One region of the Arthrobacter sp. LAR12-1-1.1 genome, then DNA from elsewhere that is predicted to be linked to it. Evidence: riboswitches for the same ligand, from Rfam matches in the RefSeq annotation. Region 1 holds a riboswitch; each other region holds the start of a gene.
What was found. A riboswitch is a leader RNA that binds a small molecule or an ion and turns the genes downstream of it on or off. The one in region 1 is predicted to bind S-adenosylmethionine.
Positions count from the first base shown of each region.

Region 2: another riboswitch for S-adenosylmethionine. It lies ahead of metX (homoserine O-acetyltransferase MetX); the one in region 1 lies ahead of MRBLAR12_RS22750 (DUF1737 domain-containing protein).
Region 3: another riboswitch for S-adenosylmethionine. It lies ahead of MRBLAR12_RS11145 (aminotransferase class V-fold PLP-dependent enzyme); the one in region 1 lies ahead of MRBLAR12_RS22750 (DUF1737 domain-containing protein).

Region 1 covers NZ_JBEGIG010000078.1:138,013-144,827, forward strand. Annotated here, with positions in the region: gene cls (cardiolipin synthase) at 1-824, opposite strand, end outside; gene MRBLAR12_RS22740 (aminodeoxychorismate lyase) at 918-1,886, shown strand; gene MRBLAR12_RS22745 (hypothetical protein) at 2,050-3,006, opposite strand; SAM riboswitch class IV at 3,348-3,462, shown strand; gene MRBLAR12_RS22750 (DUF1737 domain-containing protein) at 3,475-3,804, shown strand; gene MRBLAR12_RS22755 (rhodanese-like domain-containing protein) at 3,801-4,220, shown strand; gene MRBLAR12_RS22760 (O-succinylhomoserine sulfhydrylase) at 4,220-5,428, shown strand; gene MRBLAR12_RS22765 (DUF305 domain-containing protein) at 5,544-6,152, opposite strand; gene MRBLAR12_RS22770 (hypothetical protein) at 6,399-6,695, shown strand.
Region 2 covers NZ_JBEGIG010000034.1:310,108-316,922, reverse strand. Annotated here, with positions in the region: gene mmsB (3-hydroxyisobutyrate dehydrogenase) at 64-966, opposite strand; gene MRBLAR12_RS17490 (LysR family transcriptional regulator) at 1,170-2,069, shown strand; gene MRBLAR12_RS17485 (MFS transporter) at 2,161-3,540, opposite strand; gene metX (homoserine O-acetyltransferase MetX) at 3,707-4,846, opposite strand; SAM riboswitch class IV at 4,858-4,973, opposite strand; gene MRBLAR12_RS17475 (bifunctional o-acetylhomoserine/o-acetylserine sulfhydrylase) at 5,089-6,405, opposite strand; SAM riboswitch class IV at 6,468-6,583, opposite strand; gene MRBLAR12_RS17470 (VOC family protein) at 6,754-6,815, shown strand, end outside.
Region 3 covers NZ_JBEGIG010000012.1:666,266-673,080, reverse strand. Annotated here, with positions in the region: gene MRBLAR12_RS11170 (sigma-70 family RNA polymerase sigma factor) at 1-11, opposite strand, end outside; gene MRBLAR12_RS11165 (DoxX family protein) at 260-808, shown strand; gene aroA (3-phosphoshikimate 1-carboxyvinyltransferase) at 816-2,219, shown strand; gene rsgA (ribosome small subunit-dependent GTPase A) at 2,203-3,318, shown strand; gene hisN (histidinol-phosphatase) at 3,397-4,209, shown strand; SAM riboswitch class IV at 4,371-4,484, shown strand; gene MRBLAR12_RS11145 (aminotransferase class V-fold PLP-dependent enzyme) at 4,519-5,937, shown strand; gene MRBLAR12_RS11140 (class I SAM-dependent methyltransferase) at 6,091-6,815, shown strand, end outside.

The DNA of each region.
Region 1 (6,815 bases):
ATCGGCCCGCGCATGCAGGCCATGAGCTCCACCCATTCACGGCCCACTTTGCGGTGCTTGGGGTTGTTGTAGGACGGCTCGATCAGGTTCTGGGATCCCGTGAAGGCGATCTCGCCGTCGATCACCATGATCTTGCGGTGGTTGCGGAGATCCGGCCGCCGCCACTGCCCCTGCAACGGGTTCAGCGGCAGCATGGGCCGCCAGCGGATCTTGCTGGCGTTGAGCCGGGCCTTGAGCTGCTTGTAGCCCTTGATGCGAAGGCTGCCGAGGTGGTCGAACAGGACGCGGACCTCGACGCCGCGCTCCGCCGCCTCTTCCATTGCGGTGAACAGATCGTCCGTGACGTGGTCGGTGCTCATGATGTAGAACTCGGCGTTGACGAAGGATTTGGCGCCGCGGACGGCCGCGGCCATCGCCTTGATGGAGTCGGGGTAGCCGGGCAGCAGCTCCACGCTGTTGCCGTCCACCATTGGCAGCGAGCCCAGCGTCTTGTTCAGTTCAGCGGCGGAGGCCACCCATTCGGGTCCGTCGTAGCGGCTTTCGACTTCTTCCAAGTCCGACGTCCCGGCCCGGATCCGGGTGTTGACAGCGTCCTGTTGGGCACGGCGCCGGCGGGAGAGCCGGAAGTTGCCAAACAGCAGGAACAGGGCCAGCCCAAGGATGGGCACAATGAAGATGCCCAGCAGCCACGCCATCGCTGTGGTGGGCCGCCGGTTCCCTGGGATGATGCCCAGGACCAGGACGCGGATGGCGAAGTCGATTACCGTCAGGATCAAAACCGCCCAGGACGGTAAAGTTTCCGCCAGCGGAAATGGCCACAGCACAGGCGAACCCCTAAAAGTACAAGCCCGCGGAACAGTTCCGGAACGGGCAACGAGCAAATCCTATCCCGGGACCACCGAGACTAAGCTGGAGCCATGATCTCTGCAGCCCCTGTTCCTGCGCCCGCGACCGTGCTGGTCTTCCTCGACCCGGCGTTCGACGGCGGCCGCGTTGCCGACGCGTCGCAGCCGCAACTGATGGCCACGGACCTGGGCGCCACCCGCGGCGACGGCGTTTTCGAATCCCTCCTGGCTGTGGGCGGCCGGCCCCGCAAGATCCAGGCGCACCTGACCCGGCTGGCCGGCTCTGCCCGGCTGCTGGAGCTGGACATCCCTGCCGAGGACGCGTGGCGGCGGGCAGTGGAAACCGTCCTCCGCGAGTTCCGGGGGAAGGATCCTGCCGCGGCTGCAACAGGCGGCGCGGACGAAGACGAGGTTGTGGTGAAGCTGCTCGTGACCCGCGGGCCGGAGGGCGCCGCCGCCCCCACGTGCTGGGTCCAGGCCTCCGCGCCCGCGGCCGCGGGCCGCCGGCAGCGCGAGACCGGAATCGACGTCATCCTGCTGGACCGTGGCTACGACAGCGAAGTCGGCGAGCGCGCCCCCTGGCTGCTGCTCGGCGCCAAGACCCTCTCCTACGCCGTGAACATGGCGGCGCTGCGCTACGCCCACCGGCACGGCGCCGACGACGTCATCTTCACGTCCGCGGACGGCCGGGTCCTGGAGGGACCGACGTCGACCGTTCTGCTGGCCCACCTGGAAACCGCGGACGACGGCGCCGGTGGCGTCCGCACAACCCGGCGGCTCATCACCCCGCAGCTGGACAGCGGCATTCTGCCGGGGACCTCGCAGGGCGCCCTGTTCACCGCCGCCAAGGCCGCCGGCTGGGAGCTGGGCTACGGCCCGCTGGAGCCGAAGGACCTGCTGGATGCCGACGCGGTCTGGCTGATCTCCAGCATCCGGCTCCTGGCCCCGGTGAACCACATCGACGGCCAGGAAATCGGCACCCCGGAACTGCGACGCCAGCTCACGGCCGAACTCAACGCCCTGTTCGCCACCATCGAATAGTGCGGCCAGGCCGGTGCTGCACGGCAGGCGCCGCTGATACTCACCGGTTTTGCGGCCAGGGACCGCAGTAACGACGGCGGTTTGTGGGAACACGCCGTCCTCCGGCCTCAAAGGTGGGGAGACTCAGCGACTGCGTGAGCACACCGTTCTGCCGGGCCGCGCTTCACCCCAGGGCGTCCGCGGGAACCGCCGGGCACCGCCGGAACGAGGCCGGGTTGAACGCCGGGAGCATGAACGTGGCCAGCACGGCGTCGAGCATTTCCGGGGCCCAGGTGCTGTTCTCTCCCAGGGTCGCGCAGACGCCCAGTACCACGGGGGTTCCGTCCGCGCGGCGGCGAATCCGGACCTGGACCGGCCCGGTCAGCCCGAGCGTGCGGACGGCGGCCAGGCCCAGCTTCCGCACGTCCCCGGCCTGGCTCGCCGGCACCCTGCGGCTGACTTCGTCGCTGCCGGCGTGTCCATACGGGGTCCTGGTCTTCTCGAGGACCACCGCCACCGGCGCCATCGCGTTGCGTGCCGGAGTGCCGAACACCAGGCACACGTAGTCGGCGCCCGGGACAAACTCCTGGACAAGTTGCCCCGCCGGCATGTTCTTCCAGCTAACCGAGGCGGTTCCGGCCAGCACGTGGACACCATGGGAGCCTTTGAAGACCCGCGGCTTGACCACCACGGGCCCGGTGAGGGAGGCGAGGGATGCCGGCGCGGCGGCGAGGTCGCCCGGAACCGCGAACTGGGGCACCGGAATCCCGGCTGCCTGCAACGCCCAGGTGGTAAACAGCTGGTCGTTGGCGAGGGCCACCGCGGCGGGGTCGCCCACGATGATCCGCACGTCCTGGGCGAAACCGGCACGGGCCGCGGCCAGGACCGGAAGTTCCACAGTCAGGGTCGGAATGATGACGTTGATGGCTTCACGGTCCACCAGCCGGCGCAGGTCCAGGATCATGTCCGGGTCCGTCGCCGGCAGGAGCCTGACCGCGGCCGCGGCGGGGGCATCCTCCGCCTGGCGGGAGTCGGCGCGGGCGTCGGAGCCGAGATACGGGAGTCCGCGGGCTTCGAGCTGGGCCGCGACGGTCCGGCCGGCGGCGCTTGCTATCCCGGTAACCAGTATGCGCGGGCCCACAATTGCTCCATTCCGCCGTCACCGGCCGGGCCATGGCTGTAGCTCCGACGGTTCCGGCCACTGATTCACAGACAACTTGTTTTGATGGACAGACGGCTCGATTCACGGACAGCCCGAATAACCTGAGAATCCGGCCGACACGTCGGCCATGTCCTCCAGTAGACGGCGAATCGTCCGCGCACACACGAGTGGGCTGTACCCGAAATTGGAGCCCGCCACTACTCGGCCGCGCCCCGCCCCACGCTGGGCCCGGCCGGCGCCAGCGCCTGGGCGTGGCCCGGTTACGGAACATGACGACGACGGCGGTGCGGGCCGGCGTCGTAGGTGTTACGTTTTTGGGGAGTAATGAGAACCGGTGCCAAGCCCTGACTGGCCGGTCGGCAACCCTCCCTTTTCGCGGCGGGGTGCCTCAGGTGAATACTCGGCAATCGAGAATTCGAGCTGCAAGCGTGAAAGAGGAGATCCGTCGTGCCCCCCACGTCAACACCCGCGGTACCCGAAATACTCAGCACCACAGCACGCAGTGCACCACCTGCCGGCGAGGAAAGACTGGCCTACCGGCTGTTCACCGGCACGGATGACCGCGCCTTTTGTGAGCGCGTGTCCGCCGCCCTGGCCGAGGGCTATGTCCTGCACGGAAGCCCCGCCGCCACCTTCAACGGCAGCACCGTGATCGTGGCGCAGGCGCTGGTCCTGCCGGCCGCGATTGCGAGCGCGGACGCCGCCGTGGCCAATGCAGTCGATGAGCTCGATGCCGACGAGATTGACGCTGTTGGGGCATTCGAGGGCCACGCATGAGCTACGCCGGAGACCTCAGCCCCCATGAGGCGTGGGCCAAGCTGGAGGCTGGAGCCCTCCTGGTGGATGTCCGGACCGAGGGCGAATGGGCCCACATCGGCATCCCGGACACGACGTCCGCGGGCGGAAAGCGGAACGATCCGCTTTTCATCCAGTGGAACCTCGCCGGCGGCGTACCGAACCCGCACTTCGTGGAACAGCTAAGGCGAGAGGCACCGGAGGACTCCGCCGTCGAACTGGTGTTCCTTTGCCGCTCCGGTGTCCGCTCGATCGCCGCCGCGACGGCCGCGACGGCCGCCGGATACACCTCGTACAACGTTCTTGAGGGCTTCGAAGGCGAGACCGACCGTTTTGGCGACCGCACCGTCAACGGCTGGAAGAACCGCGGCCTGCCCACCAACCTTGGAAAGATCTGATGACTTTCAATCCCGACGCCGCCGGCTGGGCCGCCGACACCCAGGCTGTCCGCGGCGGCCTTGACCGCACCGGCTTCCAGGAAACCACCGAGCCGATCTTCCTCAACTCCGGATTCGTCTACGAGTCCGCGGCCGCCGCCGAGCGTGCCTTCACCGGGGAAGACGAGCGCTTCGTCTACTCCCGCTACGGCAATCCGTCCGTCGCCACGTTCCAGGAGCGGCTCCGGCTGCTCGAGGGAACCGAGGCGTGTTTTGCGACGGCGTCCGGCATGTCCGCCGTCTTCACCGCGCTGGGCGCGCTGTTGGCTGCCGGCGACCGCGTAGTCGCAGCCCGCTCGCTGTTCGGCTCGTGCTTTGTGATCCTCAACGAGATCCTGCCGCGCTGGGGTGTCGAGACGGTCTTCGTGGACGGCCCGGACCTGGAACAATGGCGCTCTGCCCTGTCCGAGCCGGCCACGGCGGTATTCTTCGAGTCGCCGTCGAACCCCATGCAGGAAATCGTGGACATCGCCGCGGTGAGCGAACTGGCGCATGCGGCCGGGGCCACGGTGGTGGTCGACAACGTCTTCGCCACCCCGCTGCTGCAGCGCTGCGGAGAGCTCGGCGCGGACGTGGTGGTCTACTCCGGCACCAAGCACATCGACGGCCAGGGCCGCGTGCTCGGCGGGGCGATCCTGGGCACCAAGGAATTCATCGACGGGCCCGTCAAGCAGCTCATGCGGCACACCGGTCCGGCGCTCTCGGCCTTCAATGCCTGGGTGCTCACCAAGGGCCTGGAGACCATGGCCCTGCGCGTCAACCATTCCTCGGCCTCCGCCCTGCGGCTGGCCGAATGGCTCGAGGGACAGCCTGCGGTCAGCTGGGTCAAGTACCCGCTGCTGCCATCCCACCCGCAGTACCCACTCGCCGTGAAGCAGATGAAGGCCGGCGGGACGGTGCTCACGCTGGAGCTTTCGCCCTCGCCGGGACGCACCGCGAAGCAGGCCGCCTTCGCGCTGCTGGACGCGCTGCGGATCATCGACATCTCCAACAACCTGGGTGATGCCAAGACGCTCATCACGCATCCTGCGACTACGACGCACCGCGCGATGGGCCCGGAAGGCCGTGCGGCGATCGGGCTCAGCGACGGCGTGGTCCGGCTTTCGGTGGGCCTGGAGGACGTGGAGGACCTGATCCGCGACCTCGGCCAGGCGCTCAAGCAGGTCTAGCGCTCAAGCAGGTCTAGCGCTCAAGCAGGTCTGGGCCAACGCAGGTCTGGGCCAACGCGGGCGGGGTGGCCGGGAAGGCCCCGGTCCGAAAACCGGACCGGGGCCGGGACGCGGGCTAGAGGTTTGCCAGCAGGGCCTTCATTTCCTGGATTTCAGCTTCCTGGGAGGTCACGATTGCCTTGCTGAGGATGAGGGCTTCCGGGTTCTTGCCTTGGCTGCTTTCAGTCTTGGCCATCATCACCGCGCCCTCATGGTGGGCGATCATCCGGGTCAGGAACAGCTTGGCCGCATCGGTTCCCTGGGCGGCGTCGAGCTTGGTGAGATCGTCACCGCCCATCATTGCGTCGCCCATGCTGTGGCCGCCGGCCATCTGGGTGGGTTCGTTCCAGGTCTTGAGCCAGACCGTCATCTTTTCGATTTCGGGTGCCTGTGCAGCCTTGATCTTCGTGGCGAGTGCGGCGATCCGGGCGTCCATGCTCTGCTTCTTGAGCATCATGTCGCTCATTTCCACGGCCTGGGCGTGGTGCGGGATCATCTCCTGGGTGAACATGGTGTCTGCCGCGTTGTGGTCCGAGGCGGCGGGGGCCGGGCTGGACGACATGCCCATGCCGCCGCTCATGCCGGGCATGGTGCCGGCGGGTGAACTTCCGGAGTTGCCCGCGCAGCCGGCAAGGGCGATGGCGGCGGCGATGCCAAGGGCAGAAATGGTCAGGGTCTTCTTCATGGGGGTCAAGTCCTTCAATAGCCAAAATGGCGTTGTTGCACGCCTGCGGATGGCACGCCCGCGCCGGGGGAAAAATCCGGCCGGAACGTGTGGGGTAAGGAGGGGCGCCGGGCACCACACGGCAAGGCCCCGTCTTACGTCCGGCTGATGGACAGATCGCCCGGCGAAGGACTTGCGGGCAGATACGAGTAGGTCAGGATCGCGCCGCCGGCGCGCGCGTCCGGGTTGTGGAGCGACGCCGGAGCCATGCCGGGAGGGGGAGCGGCCAGGGAGCCCGCGGCCGCCGACGGCACGCAGGCCGGGTGCATCGACGCAGGATCGGTGCAGCTCGACTGGCACACACACGACGCCGATGGCAGGGCGGCCCTGCCGCTACCTGTCAGCCCGGGACCCGGACTGGTCGCAGGCGGCGGAGCCATCGCGTCATGGGCAGTTGCCCCGGCCCGCGGGGAATGGGCCGCGGGATCGGATGCGAAACTGTGTGCCGTCTGGGAGGACAACCCTGCGGGGTCCGTGGAGGAAGTCACCGCCGTCATGGCATGAGCGCCATGCATACCGGTCATGATGTGCATCCCTAGGAATCCGGCCATGACGGCAAGCAAGCCCACGAGCAGGAATCCGCGGCGAAGCGCGGCTGCGGCATGGTGCATGAACGCTGCGGCC
Region 2 (6,815 bases), on a different contig from region 1:
TCGTGAAGGGCAGGGCCGTGAAGTTGTGGGCCCTGAAGGATTGCGTGCTGTTGGGCAGGGCGCCTAGTTGGCGGGGTCGAGCGTGCCGTCGACGAGCTTGACGATCATCGAGCAGTCCTGGCCGGATTGGCCGGAGTCGATGAGCCGCTGGAAGAGCTGCTGGACGTGCTCGCCGATTTCCAGCGGGGTGCCGGTGTCGCGCGCGGCGCTGATGGCCAGGCCAATGTCTTTGTTGGCCAGCTCCGTGGTGAAGGTCGGGGCGAAGTCGTTGTTGGATGCCGCGGTGGGCACGACACCGGCCACGGGGTACCAGGTGCGCAGCGCCCAGCTGTCGCCGGAGGAGACCGACGCGATGTCCCAGAAGACCTGCTTGTCCAGGCCGAGGCGGTCGGCGAGGACTGCGCCCTCGGCGGTGGAGGCGAGGTTGATGAAGAGCATGAGGTTGTTGCAGATCTTCGCGGCCTGGCCGGTGGTGGCGCCGCCGGTGGGGATGATGTTCGCCGCCATGGGTCGGATGTATTCGGTGGCCTCGGCAACCGCGCCGGCCTCGCCGCCGATCATGAACGTCAAGGTGGCGGCCTTTGCGCCGCTCATGCCGCCCGAGACGGGCGCGTCGACAAAGCGGAAGCCGGCGGCAGCGGCGGCGTCGTGCAGGGCCTGCGCGGAGGCAATATCGATCGTGGAGGAATCCACCAGCAGGGTCCGGGTGTCCGCGTGGGCCAGGACGCCGTCCTCGCCCAGATACACGGCGCGGGCGTGCTCGCCCTTGGGGAGCATGGTGAAGACGACGTCGGCGCCGTCGACGGCCTCGGCGATGCTGCCTGCGGCCTTGACTCCCCCGGCCTCGGCGGCAGCAACGGCTGCGGTGTTGAGATCGAAGCCGCGGACCTCATGTCCGGCGTTCGAGAGGTTGACGGACATGGACCCGCCCATGTTTCCGAGTCCGATCCAGGCGATGACTGCCATGGCTTAAGCTCCTTTGCTTGATGTGCTGCCGGGCGCTCCGGGCTGAAAGCCGAAACCCCGGCATCCCTGTGTCCACCATCACACCCCTGATAGAGTGCAATCAAGGGAAAAAATCACAGATGCCATGTGCACAAATGCACACTGGCGGCGCTGCCTACCCATATCCGTTGACGACACTCGCTGAAGAGGGGACAAAAGTGGACCTGCGCCGGCTTCCGAGCCCCGATGACCTGCTGATCCTGCTGACCGTGGCGCGGTTGGGCCGGTTCAACGCGGTGGCGGAGACGCTCGGCACCACGCACACCACCATCTCCCGCCGCGTCCTGGCCCTGGACAAGCAGCTCGGCGGCCGGACGCTGGAACGCAGCCCGCACGGCTGGGAGCTGACCGAGCTCGGCAGCCAGGCCGTCGCGGCCGCGGAGGCCATCGAGGGCACTCTCGGTGCCCTGTCCAGCAGCATTGCCCGCTCCGGCGACGTGGTCTCCGGCCTTGTCCGGATCAGCACCCCGGACGGCTTCGGCGCCGAATTCCTGGCCCCGGCCCTCGTGCGGCTGCAGCGGGCGAATCCGCTGCTCAACGTTGAGCTGCTCAGCGCCACACGCAAGGTGAGCCAAAACCGCTCCGGCGTGGACCTGGAAGTGGTGGTGGGCAACATGGACACCGCAAACGCCCAGGCCATCTTCCTGAGCAACTATTTCCTCAGGCTGTACGCCAGTCCCGGATATGCCCAGGAGCACGGGCTTCCGGCAACGCTCGACGACGTCCGCCAGCACGGCTTTGTCTCCTACGTGGAATCGGCGCTCCAGGTGGCCGAGCTGGGGCACCGCTCCACGCAGCTGCCGGTGCCGCGGTCCAGCTTCCAGGCCACAAGCGTCTTCGCCCAGCTCGAAGCCGTCCGGCGGGGCGCCGGGATAGGCCTGCTCCCCAACTTCCTGGTGGCCGGAAGCCCCGATTTCCTGCCCGTCCTGCCGGACGACTTCCAGCGCCAGCTGCCCATCTGGGCAGTGGCCAGGCCCGAGTCGCTGCGTTCCGCCCCCGTCCGTGCCGTGCTGGAGGCGATCCGGACCGAGATTGCCGACCGCCAGGCGGTCCTGGCGGGCTGAGCCGCCCTGGCGGGCTGAGCCTGCCGGCACACACGGCAACAGCCCGGGCCCCGCAGTGCGGGGCCCGGGCTGTTGCCGTGTTAGTCCGTTGTTACTTCTTGGTGGCGGCGAGGAGATCGGCCGTGCCACGGGCATCGGCGGCGTCGACGTCGCGCAGGGAGATGCCGCGGGTTTCCTTGAGGAAGAACACGGCCACCATCGTGACCACACAGGCGCCGAGGAGGTAAATCGCCACCGGCGTGGAGGACTTGTACTGGCTCAGCAAGGCGACGGCGATGATCGGAGCCAGCGAACCGGCCACAATCGAGGTGACTTGGTAGCCCAGCGAGACACCGGAGTAGCGCATCCGGGTCGGGAACATTTCGGCCATGAGTGCCGGCTGGCCGGCGTACATGAGCGCGTGGAACAGCAGACCGATGGTGATCGCGGCCAAGATGACGAGGTCGTTCTTGGTGTCCATCATCGGGAAGGCGAAGAAGCCCCACGTGCCGCCGAGGACAGCGCCGGCCATGTAGACCGGTTTGCGGCCGACGTTGTCCGAGAGCTTGCCGACCATCGGGATCACGGCGAAGTGGACCAGGTGCGCAACGAGCAGCAGCAGCAGGATCCGCGAGGTGTCCGTCTGGACAATCACCTTCAGGTAGGTAATGGAGAAGGTGACCACAAGATAGTAGAGGATGTTCTCCGCGAAGCGCAGACCCATGGCGGTGAAGACGCCGCGCGGGTAGCGGCGGAAGACTTCGGCGACGCCGTAGCCCTTGTTCTCAACGGTGACCTCTTTGCGGGCCTCCAGGAAGATCGGGGCGTCCTGGACCTTAGTGCGGATGTAGTAGCCGACGATCACGATCACAGCAGAGAGCCAGAAGGCCACACGCCAGCCCCAGCTGAGGAACTCGGCGGAGGACAGCGTGGCGGACAGGGTGAACAGCACACCGGTGGCCAGCAGGTTGCCCATCGGAACCGCCGACTGCGGCCAGCTTGACCAGAATCCGCGGGACTTGCTCGGGCTGTGCTCGGCAACGAGGAGGACTGCGCCGCCCCACTCACCGCCGACGGCGAAGCCCTGGACGAAGCGCAGGAAGACCAGCAGGGCCGGGGCCCAGTAGCCGATCTGCTGGAAAGTCGGCAGGCAGCCCATCGCGAAGGTGGCAACGCCGACAAGGATGATGCTCAGCTGGAGCAGTTTCTTGCGGCCGAACTTGTCGCCGAAGTGGCCGAAGACGATGCCACCGATGGGGCGGGCAACAAAGCCGACCGCATAGGTGACGAACGCGGCAATGATGCCGTCCAATTCCGAACCGGTATTGGGAAAGAACAGCTTGCCGAAGACAAGGGTGGCGGCGGAGGCGTAGAGGAAGAATTCGTACCACTCAACCACCGTGCCGGCCATGGAGGCCGTGACTACCTTCTTCAGGCCGGACGATTTGACGTCCGTTTCTTCAGCGCGCCTCGCGGCGTTTTCCGTACTCATCGTGACTCCTTCGGTGTCTCCGTCGACACCCTGTGGACCATTGGGCTGAGGACGCCCGTGATGTAGGGCACATGGCGTCATTCCCCATGAGTATGGACGCTCCCGCCCTGAGCATCAACGGCCATTAGTGCAGAGCGCGTCTGCAAAAATGCACAACCGATGTGGTCTAGTGGCCGAAGAAGGCCTCCCGCAGCTGGGCGCTGAGCTGGCCGATTTCGGTCAGGAAGCCGTCGTGGCCGATCGGCGCTTCAATGATGTGCAGTTCCGGGCCGCCCGGCAAGGCCTCGGCCAGTTGACGGGACTGGGCCGGGAAATACAGGCGGTCCGAGTCCACGGCCGCCACCAGGAACTCTGCGGTGGCCGGAGCCAGGGCCTCCCCGAGGCTTCCGCGCCCCCGGCAGACATCGTGGCTCATGAGGGCTTCGGTGATGGCGATGTAGCTGTTCGCGTCAAAGCGCCGGACCAGTTTGCTGCCCTGGTGGTCCAGGTAGCTTTCCACCTGGTAGCGCCCGCGTCCGGCCAGCGACCCGGCTTCCAGGGTCGCCTCGGACTCCTGGGCGTTCCGGCCAAACCGGCCGTCCAGTTCGGCCGCCGAGCGGTAGGTGATGTGCGCGATGCGGCGGGCGAGGGCGAGACCTGCTTCGGGTTCCGGGCCGCCGTAGTAATTTCCGCCGTTGAAATGGGGGTCCTGGCGGATGGCCAGGGTCTGGGCCTGCGCGAAGGCAATCTGTTCGGCCGTGCTGCTGGCGCCGACGGAAATCACGGCGCAGCGCCGGACCCGGCCGGGGAACGTGACGGCCCATTCGAGTGCGCGCGCGCCGCCGAGTGAGCCGCCCAGCACGGCATACCAGCTGCCGATGCCCAGGGCGTCGGCCAGCCGCGCCTCGGCAGCGGCGGTGTCCCGCAGGGTGACGAGCGGGAACCGCGATCCCCAGGGGCGCCCGTCGGGGGCCGGGGTGGAGGGTCCCGTGGAACCGTGGCAGCCGCCCAGGATGTTGATTGAAACGACGAAGTACTTGTCAGTGTCCACGGGAGCCCCGGGTCCGGCGAGCTGTTCCCACCAGCCGGGTTCCTCGCTGTCGCCGCGGGTCACGTGCGTGTCGCCGGTCAGGGCGTGTTCTATGAGGACGGCGTTGGAGGCGTCCGCGTTCAGGGTCCCCCACGTCTCGTAGGCGAGGACCACATCGGGCAGCGGAATCCCTGATTCGAGCTGCAGGTCGCCGATCCGGACGTACTGGACGGTCCCGTCCGGGTTGCGGGATGGCTTGGTTTCGGGAGCACCCGTGCGGGTGACGGCAATCGTCATGTGAGGACCTATCTTCGCGCTTGCCTGCCGTCAGCTGACCGGCAGGCCAGGTCTTCACCCGGGGCACCCCGCCGCAATAGGAGGGTTGCCGGCCAGCAAGCCGGGGCTGTCACTGGCACTCATGACCTGGTACGAGTCTACGAAACAGGGGGCGGAAATCACGAAGATTGTGACTTCCATGTGACAGCCCGGCGGCCGGCCGTCCCGTCGAGGGGACACCGGCCGCCGGCCGCCCTGCTTGCCTAGGCGCCCTTGGCCGCGCGGAATCCGGCGTCGAGGTCCGCGAGGATGTCGTCGATGTGTTCCAGGCCCACCGAAAGCCGCACCAGCCCAGGATTGACGCCGGCGATCGCCTGCTGTTCGGGCGAGAGCTGGCTGTGGGTGGTCGACGCCGGGTGGATTACCAGGGAACGGACATCGCCGATGTTCGCGACGTGCGAGTGCAGTTCGAGCGCATCGACGAACCGCTTGCCGGCCTCGGCTCCCCCGGCGATGTTGAACGCCACGACGGCGCCGGTCCCCTTGGGCCCGTACTTGCGGCCTCGCTCGTACCAGGGGCTGGACGGCAGCCCGGCGTAGGCGACCGATTCGACGTCGTCCCTTGCCTCCAGCCAGTGCGCCACCTTGGTGGCGTTGGCCACGTGGCGTTCGACCCGCAGGCTCAGCGTTTCGATGCCCTGGGCGATGAGGAAGGCGTTGAACGGGGAAACGGCGGAGCCGAGGTCGCGCAGGAGCTGGACGCGGGCCTTGAGGATGTAGGAAAGGTTCGCGCCCAGCGCCCCCTCCGCACCGAGATCGCGGGCGTAAACCAGGCCGTTGTAGGTAGGGTCCGGGGTGTTGAAACCGGGGAACCGCTCCGGGTCCTTGCCGAAGTCGAAGTTGCCGGAGTCCACGATCACGCCGGCGATCGCGGCGCCATGGCCGCCGAGGTACTTGGTGGCGGAGTGGACCACGATGTCCGCGCCCCACTCGATGGGCCGGATCAGGTACGGGGTGGAGAGCGTGTTGTCGACGATCAGCGGCACCCCGGCCTCGTGCGCCACATCGGAGATGCCCTCGATGTCCAGGACGTCCTGGCGGGGGTTGGAGACCACTTCGCCGAAGAACAGCTTGGTGTTGGACCGGACGGCGTCCCGCCACTGGTCCAGGTTGTCCGGGTCCTCCACGAAGGTCACGGAGATGCCGAATTTCTTCAGCGTGTGGGCGAGCAGGTTGTAGGTTCCGCCGTAGAGGCTGGGGCTGGCCACCACATGGTCCCCGGCCTCGGCGACGTTGAGGATCGCGAAGGTCTCCGCGGCCTGGCCGGAGCTGAGCAGCAGGGCCGCGAGGCCGCCTTCCAGGCTGGCCACGCGCTGCTCGACGGCGTCCTGCGTGGGGTTGCCGATCCGGGTGTAGATGGGGGCGAGTTCGGCGAGTGCGAAGCGGTTGGCGGCGCTTTCGGCGCTGGGGAACACGAACGACGTCGTCTGGTAGATGGGCAGGGACCGCGCGCCGGTGGCGCTGTCCGGCTCCTGGCCGGCGTGGATCTGGCGGGTTTCGAAGGACCAGGCGTTGGACATTGATGCTCCTCAAAGGGACCGGGCACAGCACCGGCCAGGGCTTTGGGCCCGGACCGGCACAGGCGCCGCGCTTGCCCTCCGGCGGGCGCCGGACGGCCAGGTCTTCACCCGGGGCACCCCACCGCGATACGAGGGTTGCCGGCCAGCAAGCCGGGGCTGTGCGCTGGCACTCATGACCTGGCTTCAGTGTAGGAATGGCGGCGGAGCCCTGGATAGCTTTGTGACGAAGATGAAGACGGTTGCCGTGGCGGCGCCTCGCGGGACACCGCGCCTGCCGCCGTCGGACATCCCATGACGGTTAGGGGAACCTAAGCTGAGAGGTCCATCACAAAGTGCCAAGATGATGGCATGCGCATGGATCACGTCTCTTACGCCTGTGAACACGATGGCTTGGCAGCCACCACTGAACG
Region 3 (6,815 bases), on a different contig from region 1:
ATGGTGCTCATTGCGTTCAAGTCTACTGTCACCTTCCACCGGGCACCCGGAACAGCCGGAGGCGCGAGGGTCCATGTTTGCCCGGAACGGGCTTCCGGTTCCGTCCTGTCCAACACCCTCGTCAAATCTCTGCCTTCCGTAGCCTGCTGGGATCTGCCTTTCACAACCACGTCCGGCGGGCAAATATTCCGCAAAAGTGCAAGACTAGAACCGGTTCCCCCGCAGTGAAGCCGCGGTTCGTCCATCCAGGAGGAAATTCATGTCGTTTGTCCGCTTTCTCGCCCGGCCCATGCTCGCCTCCAGTTTCGTCCTCGCCGGCATGGACAAGCTCAAGAACGCGGATGACACTGCGGCACAGCTGTCCCCGTTGCTGCGCCGCACGGCCGACGCACTGCCGTTCCAGCCCAACGAAAAAGTCCTGGCCCGGGTGATCGGCGGCACCCAGATCGGTGCAGGCGTCTGCTTCGCCCTCGGCAAGTCCGCCCGGCTGGCAGCCACCCTGCTCGCCGTCATTTCGGTCCTGAACAGCTACGTTGAATGGCGCAGCGCGGACATCTCCTCAAAGGAAGCCCGCGACGCCCGCCGCAAACAGCTCCTGAAAAACGTCACCCTCACCGGCGGTGTGCTCCTCGCCGCCGTCGATACCGCCGGCAAGCCCAGCCTGGCCTGGCGCGCCGGCCACCTGGCCGCGGATGCCAAGAAGAGCGCCGGACACCTCGCCGCCGATGCCCGGAAGAACACCAACAAGCAGCTGAAAAAGGCCGACAAAGTCGTCCGCAAAGCCGTAGACCACTCAGCCGGAGCTTAAGACGGTAATGACTGGCACCACCCCCTCTGCAGCTGCCCTTTCCCACCCTGCCGGCCCCTATTCTGCCGACGTCGGTCCGCACTGGCCCGCACCCTTTGCCGCACGGCCGGTCGATGCCACTGTCACGGTTCCAGGCTCCAAGTCCTTGACCAACCGGTACCTCGTGCTCGCCGCCCTCGCGGACGGACCGTCCCGTCTGCGGGCCCCCCTGCACTCCCGGGACTCGGCACTGATGATTGAGGCCCTGCGGCAGCTGGGGGCAACCGTCACGGAGGTTCCCGGCGACGGCGCCTTCGGCCCCGACCTGGAAATCATCCCGATCAGCATTGACGGCGACGCGGCGGACACCGCGATCGACTGCGGCCTGGCCGGCACGGTCATGCGCTTTGTGCCTCCGGTGGCGGCGCTGCGCCGCGGTGAGTCCCGCTTCGACGGCGACCCGCACGCCCGCAATCGCCCGATGGGCACCATCATCGAGGCCCTGGCCGGTTTGGGAGTGGCAGTGACCGCACCCGACGGCGGTTCGGCGTCGTCGTTGCCCTTCACCGTCCACGGCACTGGCGAAGTACGCGGCGGCCACCTCATCATCGACGCCAGCGCATCGTCCCAGTTCGTCTCCGCCCTGCTGCTGGCGGGGGCCCGCTTTACCGAGGGACTCCATCTCGAACACGTCGGAAAGCCCGTGCCGAGCCTGGACCACATCAACATGACCGTGGCCGTGCTGCGCGGGGTGGGCGTGGCGGTCGATGACTCGGTGCCGAACCACTGGGTCGTCTCCCCTGGCCCGATCCGCGCCTTCGACCAGCGGATCGAGCAGGACCTCTCGAACGCCGGGCCGTTCCTCGCGGCGGCCCTGGCCACCCGCGGCACCGTGCGGATCCCGAACTGGCCCGCGAAGACCACGCAGGTCGGTGACCTCTGGCGCGGCATCCTGACCGCTATGGGCGCAACCGTGACAGTGGACGGCGGCACCTTGACCGTCAGCGGCGGCCCGGAGATCAAGGGCGGCGACTTCGACGAGACCAGCGAGCTCGCCCCCACCGTGGCGGCGCTTTGCGCCCTCGCCGCCGGCCCCTCCCGGTTGAGCGGCATCGCCCACCTCCGGGGCCACGAAACGGACCGGCTCGCTGCCCTCGTCACCGAAATCAACCGCCTCGGCGGCGACGCAGAAGAGACCGCCGACGGTCTTATCATCCGCCCGGCCACGCTGCACGGCGGTGTGGTGCACAGCTACGCGGACCACCGCATGGCCACGGCCGGCGCCATCCTTGGCCTTGCCGTGCCCGGCGTAGAGGTCCAGGACATCGCGACCACGGCCAAGACCATGCCCGATTTCCCGCAACTCTGGGAAGCGATGCTGGCACAGGGATCCGCCGCAGATGAGGACACCGCCGGTGGCACGCAGCACTGATTCCTGGGACGAGTCCGACGTCCGGATCCGACCGAACAAGAAGGGCACCCGCCCCCGCACCAAGGACCGGCCCAGTTACGACGACGCCGTGACCGGACGCATCATCACCGTTGACCGCGGCCGCTACACCGCCGTCGTCGGCGAAGGAACTCCCGACGAACGCAAGATCATCGCGGCACGGGCCCGGGAGCTGCGCCGCAACCCCGTGGTCGCCGGCGACTTCGTGTCCCTCGTCGGGGACGTCACCGGCGAGCCCGACACCCTCGCGCGGCTGGTCAAGATCCAGGACCGCAAGACGCTCCTGCGCCGCAGCGCCGATGACACGGACCCGATCGAACGCGCCGTCGTGGCCAACGCCGACCAGCTGGTTGTGGTGGTCGCCGCCGCCAATCCCGAGCCGCGGACCGGGTTCATCGACCGTGCACTGGTGGCCGCGTACGACGCCGGCATCGAGCCGCTGCTGCTCGTCACCAAGGCCGACGTCAAGGATCCCGCCGAGCTGCTCTCCAATTACCAGCACCTCGATTTCCCCGTCATCATCTCCAAGACCGCGGACTCCGCCGCTTCCGGCATCGACGCCCGTTCCGACGACGGGCTTTCCGCCCGGCTCGACAAGGACGCGGTGTCCCAGCTGCGCGACTACCTCGACGGCAAGGTCACCGTGATGCTGGGCCATTCCGGCGTCGGCAAGTCCACCATGGTCAACGCCCTGACCGGGGCCGAGCGGGCCACGGGAGGCGTCAACGCGGTCACCGGCCGCGGCCGCCACACGTCCTCCTCCGCCCTGGCGCTCAAAGTCAACGATGCGCCAGCCGGCAGCTGGATCATCGACACCCCAGGCATCCGGTCCTTCGGGCTGGCCCATGTGGATCCGGACCGGATCCTCCGCTCCTTCCCGGACCTGGAACCGGGCACCGACGACTGCGAACGCGGCTGCAAACACGACTCCACCGCCGTCAATTGCGGCGTCGACAAGTGGGTTGCGGCCGGGCACGCGGGGCCCTCCGGACCCGCCAGGCTCGCGTCCCTGCGCCGGCTGCTGGGCACGGATCCGCGGCTGGAAGCGCAGGAAACCAAGGAACTGGGCACCGTTTCCTAAGCCCGCCCGGCAACAGGGCCTGCGGCGCCGTGCCGCGGCCTCCCGCCCGGCGGCCCGGTTTGACGGTAGTTTGGAACCATGAGCCAACCCGCTTCGAGCTACAACGATGACCTGCGCCTTGCCCATGTACTGGCAGATTCGGTCGATTCCCAGACCATGAGCCGCTTTAAGGCGCTCGACCTTCGGATCGAGACGAAGCCGGACCTCACGCCCGTGACCGATGCCGACAAGTCCGCCGAAGAGGCCATCCGCGGCCAGCTCTCCCGGTCCCGTCCGCGCGACGCGGTCCTGGGCGAAGAATTCGGCAGCTCGGGCCACGGCTCCCGCCGCTGGATCATTGACCCGATCGATGGCACCAAGAACTTTGTCCGCGGCGTCCCGGTCTGGGCCACCCTGATCGCCCTCGTCGATGAGGGCGAGCCGGTGGTCGGCGTCGTCAGCGCACCGGCACTGGGCAAGCGCTGGTGGGCCGCCAAGGGTGCGGGCGCCTACACGGGCCGCTCGCTCGCCGCCGCCACTCGGCTGAAAGTATCCAACGTCTCCAAGCTCGAGGACGCCTCGCTGTCCTACTCCAGCCTTGGCGGCTGGAAGGAACGCGGGAACCTGGACGAGTTCCTGGGCCTCACCGAGGAAGTGTGGCGTACCCGCGCCTACGGTGACTTCTGGTCGTACTGCCTCGTGGCCGAGGGGGCTGTGGACATCGCCTGCGAACCCGAGCTGAACCTCTACGACATGGCCGCGCTGGTTCCGATCGTGACCGAGGCCGGCGGCCGCTTCACGTCGCTCGAGGGCGAGGACGGCCCCTTCGGCGGCAACGCCCTCGCCACCAATTCGATCCTCCACTCGGAAGTCCTCAAGCGGCTCAACCCCGGACTCGACGACCTCCTCTAGGCTCAATCACGGCGCAATCGAACAAACTGCGGCGGCAGCCCCCACCCGGGGCCTGCCGCCGCTTTTTGTTCGACGAACATGCGTTTTTCGCACGTAACAATCCGCTTCACAATCGCTGGCCGTCTTTTCCCCGGCTGCGCGGATGTCCTACGCTCGATGCAGGTCACGAGTGCCAGCGCTAAACCCCGGTTTGCTGGCCGGCAACCCTCCAGACGCGGTGGGGTGCCCCGGGTGACGACCTGGCCGGTCCGGAACGGACCCGGCAAGCGCGGATTCCCATGATGTGGGGTCCTGGTCGAGTGAGGTCCCATGACAACTGCCATTTTTCCCGCAGCCCCCGAATTCCACGCCGCTGCGGCCCGCCCGCTGGCCGCCGTCACCGGCGCCGAAATCCAGGCCCCGCTGATCACCGGCGGCCACGCCCGCTACGCCAACCTCGACTACGGCGCCTCCGCCCCGGCACTGTCCGTCGTCTCGGCCTACCTGAACGAAATCCTGCCGTACTACGCGAGCGTGCACCGCGGCGCCGGCTACGCTTCGCAGATCAGCACGTCCGTCTACGAGAACGCCCGGGACATCGTGCGGGACTTCGTGGGCGGCCGGCCGGACGATTCGGTGATCTTCACCCGCAACACCACCGATTCCCTGAACCTGCTGGCCGGCTGCCTGCCGCTCCGCGACGGACGGCCGGTGGGCGAGGTCCTCTACCTCGACATCGAGCACCACGCCAACCTCCTGCCCTGGCAGAACGTCCCGCACCGCAGCGTCGTGGCCGCCCCCACCCTCGCGGCCACTGTGGACCGCCTGCGGGACGAGCTCGCCCGCGGCGGCGTGAGTCTGCTGGCCGTCACCGGCGCTTCCAATGTCACCGGGGAGATCCTGCCGATCCGGACTCTTGCCGCACTGGCGCACGAGTACGGCGCCAGGATCGTCGTCGACGCCGCGCAGCTGGCCCCGCACCGGCGGATCGACATCGCCGCGGACGACGTCGACTACCTCGCCTTCTCGGGGCACAAGCTTTACGCCCCGTTCGGCGCCGGCGTGCTGGTGGGGCGGACGGACTGGCTCGACGCCGGCACCCCGCACCTGGCCGGCGGCGGCGCGGTCCGGGACGCCCGGCTCGACTCCGTCAGCTGGACCACCGGACCCGCCCGGCACGAGGGCGGCTCGCCGAACGTCCTCGGCGCGGCCGCCCTGGCCCGCGCCACCCAAGTGATCGCGGCCCTGGACCCGGAGCAGTGGCAGGCCCACGAGGACGCCATCCGGTCCTTCCTCGTCGAGGGTCTGCACGGCATTGACGGCGTGACCGTTCACCGGATCTTTGCCGATTCGACTCCCGCTTCTTCCCCCGGAGTCGATCTACCGGGCACCGGCACCATCGGCGTCGTGAACTTTTCGGTGGAAGGCTACGACGCCGGGCTGGTGGCCGCCTACCTGTCGGCCGAACACGGCATTGGCCTGCGCGACGGCCGCTTCTGCGCCCACCCGCTGCTCAAGCGGCTCGGCCTGCCTGCAGGCTCCCTGCGCGCCAGCTTCGGCCTCGGCTCACGGCTGGAGGACGCCGAGCGCCTGTTGGCCGGCCTGCAGCAGCTGCGGCAAACGGGACTCGGCTGGGACTACGTGGTGGACGCCGGCCGCTGGGTGCCGGCCAACGATACCCGCAGCTACCCTCACTGGGCGCCGAACACCCCGGGCACCGCTGGTGCCGCGCCGTGCACGGAGGACTAGGCACGGCGGACTAAGCAGGTGTACTAACCCGAGGCAGGATCAGGACCCCAGCGCCGGTGCGGTAAATTCGAAAGGTATCTGAAACCAGCAGGACCTTCCCGAAGGAGATCGCACGTGGCAAGCGGCGGACCCCAACTGCACAGTAGCTCCAAACTGCACAGTGGTTCCAAACTGCACAGTGGCCCCAAACTGCACAGTGAACGTCGCCAGGAACTCGGACAAAGCTTCCAGGACGGCGGGGAGCACTATGAACGCGTCCGCCCTAGCTATCCGCAGGAGTCGGCCGACTGGCTGATTCCGGCGGGGGCCAAGGACGCCGCGGACATTGGCGCCGGCACCGGAAAGTTCACGGCGCTTCTGGCAGAACGTGGACTGCGCACGGTGGCTGTTGACCCCTCAGCGGACATGCTCGAGCAGTTGCGCCGGACCCTGCCCGGTGTCACCGCCATCGAGAGCAGTGCCGAGAAGACGGGCCTGGAGCCAGAGACGTTCGATCTCGTCACGGTCGCCCAGGCATGGCACTGGTGCGACCCTCGCCTGGCCAGCGCCGAGATTGCCCGGATCCTGCGGCCGCACGGCGTGCTGGGCCTGACCTGGAACCAACTGGACACCGCTGTGCCCTGGGTGCACCGGCTCTCACGCATCATGCACGCCGGGGACGTCCTCAAGCCACACTTCCGCCCGCCGGTGGGCCCCGAGTTCACCGGAGTGGAGAGCCACCTGACCCGGTGGGAGGATTCCGTCACCACGGAGGACATCCAGGAGCTGACCAAGTCCCGCAGCTACTACCTCGCGGCATCGGAGTCCACCCGGGCCAAAGTCATGGCCAACCTCGACTGGTACCTGCACGAGCACCTGGGCCACGCCCCCGGCGACGT